2 regions of the Paenibacillus sp. FSL H3-0310 genome follow, and region 2 is predicted to be linked to the other one. Evidence: predicted binding sites of a transcription regulator. Region 2 holds the regulator's gene; the other holds the start of a gene.
What was found. Region 2 encodes Rex, which represses fermentation and respiration genes when NADH is low (regulators of the CRP and FNR family bind a similar motif). Its sites were predicted from a motif close to TTGTGAAATATTTCACAA; they were not measured.
Positions count from the first base shown of each region.

Region 1 (2,479 bases), on a different contig from region 2:
TGAACAAGCTGCTTCATCGGATCGATGAGCATCTTCAGGTAAAATATCCTTTGCATTCACATGAAGGCAGGGTGGATAAGGAGCCGGAGCTTCCCGGGTATACAGGGGATGGAACAGTGCTTATCCAAAAAGTGACCGAGTATATTGACAGTCATTATCAGGATCCGGAGCTGTCTATTACTCGAGTAGCAGCACTATTTCATATCAACCAAACCTATCTTAGTAAGCGTATGAAGCAAGAAATCGGTGCTTCATTCCTTGACTATGTCACCGAGCTTCGGATATCGAAGGCGAAGGAGATTCTGGATGACGTAATGCCGAATATCAAAATCGGGGATCTGGCCGTGAAGGTAGGGTATAAGAGCCAGTACTATTTTAGTCGTGTGTTCAAAAATAGAGTCGGCTCAAGCCCCTTAGAGTACAAAAAGCATCCGTTCGGTTATGGATAGGAGGGCTATTCTCGTCCCTCTGCAGCACGCCATAGATGCTATGCTCGGTTCAGATCTTCAAATTCCTATCAACCATGAAGAAATTGAAGCGGTTAGAAAAGATAGTAAGGGGATCATCCCGGAGGATCGGCTAATAGTCATTGCAAGAAGCAGAAAATATCAGAACTTGCAAAGGAGCTTTTGTCAGCTCAGACATCATTAAGTAAATCGAACTTTATTGTTATAGCTACTAAGTATTTATCTATTTCCATAGAGAAGAGCTTAGAAAGCGACGATATCTTATAGAATATTCTAGCCTTAGTGGACAGACGAGTTGGGAAAAAGCGGATATTAAACATGAGCGAGAAGATGAGGTTAAAGCATCCAATTGTGCAATATTTTTATGAACTAAGCCGTCAAGAGCAGATAAACTGTCCGGAAGTGTCTTAGGACTCCTCATATAAGTTTGTTCACATTGTCCACCCACGCATGTGGAGAGTGTCGCTCTACTGGTAAGGAAGGATACAGTGCTATGAGATTCTTATATTTATTGGATTTTACGGACACAAGTATGAGGAAAAATCGTTATTGAAGAGATGGCATCATTGCCGTCTCTTTTTTGTTTCACTTTTTTTAGCATTGCTCTGACTCTGGTTCCCGCTACCCCATCCTAGGATCACAAGCATGAACGACTGCACGAAAATTAACGTTGATGCTTATGTTTAAGCCCTCTCTACTCTGTTAGGTGACGGGCATCATAGACGTACTTACGTGAGGTTGCTACGATGTTCCATGGAAATTAAGTGAAAGTGATCACAAGAAATTACAGAAGGAGTCATTTATCGTGAAAAGAATCGTAACCCTAAGCACCCGCAAACTGATGGATACCGCAAAACACGGCGGATGCGGCGCATGCCAGACCTCTTGCCAGTCCGCTTGTAAAACTTCCTGCGGCGTTGCAAACCAGAAGTGTGAAAATGCAATGAACAGATAGGATCTGGAATTTTACCGCCCATTACTCTGCTGATGGGCGGCTATTTTTAAGAAACGGATGCTAACTCTAAAGGAAGGCAAAGCCGTTTCTACTTGTGTGTAAAAGGAGCTTGATTAGCAAGTATGATTCATCAATATAAACTAAACGGATACAATATCGTGCTCGATACCTACAGTGGCTCGGTGCATGTTGTTGATGACCTAGCATATGAAATTATAGCGGATTATGAGAAAACTTCTGTCGAACAAATCGTGACATTGATGTTGGATAAATATAAGCATGATTCAAATATCTCTGAGAGCGACATTCGAGAAACCATCGTGGATATCGAGGCACTTATAAATGATGGACAGCTTTTTACAAAAGATGAGTATGAGAACCTCTCGCTTGATTTAAAAAAACGGAAAACTTATGTTAAGGCACTCTGCCTCAATGTTGCGCATACCTGTAATTTGTCATGCGATTATTGCTTCGCTAGCCAAGGGAAATACAACGGAGATAGGGCAATCATGAGCTATGAGGTTGGACAAAAAGCTATCGATTACCTGCTTGAAAATTCGGGTCATCATCGTAATCTTGACATCGACTTTTTCGGCGGGGAACCGCTCTTGGCTTGGAAAGTGGTTAAACAGATCGTAGCTTATGCAAGAAGCAAAGAACAAGAATACAAAAAGAAGTTCCGCTTCACCTTCACGACGAACGGGATGCTGCTGAACGATGAGGTCACCGAGTTTTTAAATCAGGAAATGTACAATGTCGTATTAAGCCTGGATGGAAGAAAAGAGGTTCATGACCGGCTTCGCCAAACGGTTAACGGAAAAGGCAGCTATGATCATATTCTTCCGAAGTTCCAGGAATTCGTTCGTAAGCGCGGAGACCAAGAGTACTATGTACGAGGAACTTACACTCGTAACAATGTCGATTTCACCAACGATATATTTCATATCGCAGACCTTGGTTTTGACAAAATTTCGATGGAACCGGTCATCTGTGATCCAAAGGAGCCCTATGCACTTACCGAGGAGGACCTGCCGGAGATATACAACCAGTACGAAAT
Region 1 covers NZ_JBBODC010000002.1:273,976-276,454, reverse strand. Annotated here, with positions in the region: gene MHH63_RS20710 (response regulator transcription factor) at 1-449, shown strand, start outside; partial or broken gene MHH63_RS20705 (SF0329 family protein) at 505-878, shown strand; gene scfA (six-cysteine ranthipeptide SCIFF) at 1,273-1,422, shown strand; gene scfB (thioether cross-link-forming SCIFF peptide maturase) at 1,545-2,479, shown strand, end outside.
Region 1: scfA (six-cysteine ranthipeptide SCIFF) is a predicted target of Rex. The motif match lies at 1,230-1,247, and genes of this name have one in related genera.

Region 2 (2,479 bases):
TGCGCGACCAGGAAAGCCAATCTTCAGCAGACAGTCTTGTTACTGATATTAGCGGTTTATTTAAGGATTTGGCTTCCATCCGTGAGCAAGTAAGATTCTTTATGGGGCTGAATGACGATAATGTAGTATATTGGCTGGAGGCAAATGGAAATTACCGCAGCAAATCACTGCAGATGTATGCCGTCCCTGTGGATGTTAGCAGCCAGCTTAAAGAGTTGTTCTTCGATAAGAAAAAAAGCATCGTGCTTACCTCGGCGACGCTGTCTGTAGATAAGTCTTTTCAATTTATGATTGATAATCTCGGACTTAACGAAGCTGCAGAAGAGGGACGTCTAATGACCTCACTCCTTCCATCTCCCTTTAAGTATCGCGAGCAGGCACTGCTAGTTATACCGCGTGATTTTCCTAGTGTGAAGGGGAGTGTGGGCGATGCTCGATTTGTCGATACACTCGTACAGTCATTATCGGAAGCTGCTAAAACAACACGTGGGCGGATGCTGGTTCTGTTTACTTCTTATAAAATGCTGCGTCAGGTATATGATCCGCTTAAAGAGGCTTTGGCCTCACAAGAGATTACGGTGCTTGGTCAAGGCGTGGAAGGTGGCAGCCGGAGCAAGCTGATCCGCCGCTTTCAGGACAGTGCAGCATCCGTATTGCTGGGGACGAGCAGCTTCTGGGAAGGTGTAGATATTCCAGGTGAAGCACTGACTTGCCTGGCCATCGTGAGACTTCCATTTCAACCGCCGAATCACCCGTTGGCGGAAGCGAAGTCGGAGTTATTACAGGCCCAGAAGAAGAATCCGTTCATGAAATTATCTGTTCCTCAAGCGGTTATTCGTTTTAAGCAGGGATTCGGAAGACTGGTTCGCACGGCGCAGGATCGCGGAATAGTTATTGTTTATGATACAAGGGTTATTGAATCTCATTACGGGAAGTATTTCCTTTATTCATTGCCTGGTCCCAAAATGGAGCATATGCTTACTGATCAAATGGTCCCTCGCATAGCGGAATGGCTAGAGGATGGCGGCGCTTCTTAAAACGCTCGTCTTCAGTTTAGCTCCTCCTTATCCTTAAGGGCGGTGTGTTACAGTACCGTCCTTAATAAGGAGAGGTAGACGTTTGAATATGGATTTTCACAAGAACATTACTATTTTTAGGAGGAAAAATATGAAATCGGATAAAATATCAGAAGCCGTTGTTCGCAGACTACCTGTGTACTTGCGTTTTTTGAATGATCTCCAGAATCGCGAAATATTAACAGTTTCCTCTCAGGAACTTGGACAAAAGCTTGATCTTAATCCCGCACAGATTCGTAAGGATTTAGCATATTTTGGTGACTTCGGCAGAAAAGGTATCGGATATGATGTAACGTATCTTATTGAGAAAATCCGTCATATCCTGAAGCTGGATCAACAGCTTAATGTAGCTTTAGTTGGAGCAGGTAATCTCGGACATGCCTTGTCTAATTACAATGCATATCTCAAAGATACTATGAAAATTACGGCTATATTTGATTCGTACGCTCCTAAGGTTGGACGTAAGATCAACTCCCTTACTGTGCAACCGATGGATGAACTAGGCAGCACAATTCGTGAGCAAGGTATTCGCATTGCCATTATTACCGTACCTGATTCAGAAGCTCAAAATGTAGCAGATATCCTCATTTCTTCTGGGATTGAAGCAATTTTGAACTTTGCCCCTGTGATTCTGAAGACACCACCGAATATCCGGGTGCATGCAGCTGATTTTACAACTGATCTGCAAAGTCTTGCTTATTACTTGCGGGATGGAAAGGAAGAAAGTGAACATGAACAACAATAAAACGATAATTAAGGGCGGGTATTTTCTGACTCCGGGAACGGATGAGCCGGTTCTGAGTGGATATATGACTATTGAAGATGATTTAATCACTTACATAGGAAAAGAAGAGCCTCAGATGGAAGCTGGAGTGCAAGTGGTTGATGGCAGCCGTCTGCTGTTCATGCCTGGACTTGTAAACACACATGGTCATGCGGCGATGTCTTTGCTGCGTGGATATGGAGATGATTTAGCGCTACAAGTGTGGCTTCAGGAGAAGATGTGGCCAATGGAGGAAAAGTTCTCCGGTGATGATGTATACTGGGGAACCTCCTTATCTGTATTGGAAATGCTGAAGGGTGGAACTACGACCTTCCTCGATATGTATGATCATATGGACCGAGTAGCCGAGGTAGCTGAGTTATCAGGTATCCGTTCCGTATTGATGCGTGGTGTGATCGGGTTATGTCCAGAGGATGTACAGAATCACAAGCTTGCGGAAGCGATTTCTTTTGCCCGTAACTGGCATGGAAAGGCTGACGGTAGAATTACTACTATGATCTCGCCACACGCCCCTTATACTTGCCCTCCGGACTTCCTGGTTAAGTTTGTGCAGGCAGCGCATGATCTGGATTTACCGATGCATACGCATATGTCCGAAACGAAACGTGAAGTGGAACAA
Region 2 covers NZ_JBBODC010000001.1:1,595,357-1,597,835, forward strand. Annotated here, with positions in the region: gene dinG (ATP-dependent DNA helicase DinG) at 1-1,037, shown strand, start outside; gene MHH63_RS07175 (redox-sensing transcriptional repressor Rex) at 1,168-1,821, shown strand; gene MHH63_RS07180 (amidohydrolase) at 1,808-2,479, shown strand, end outside.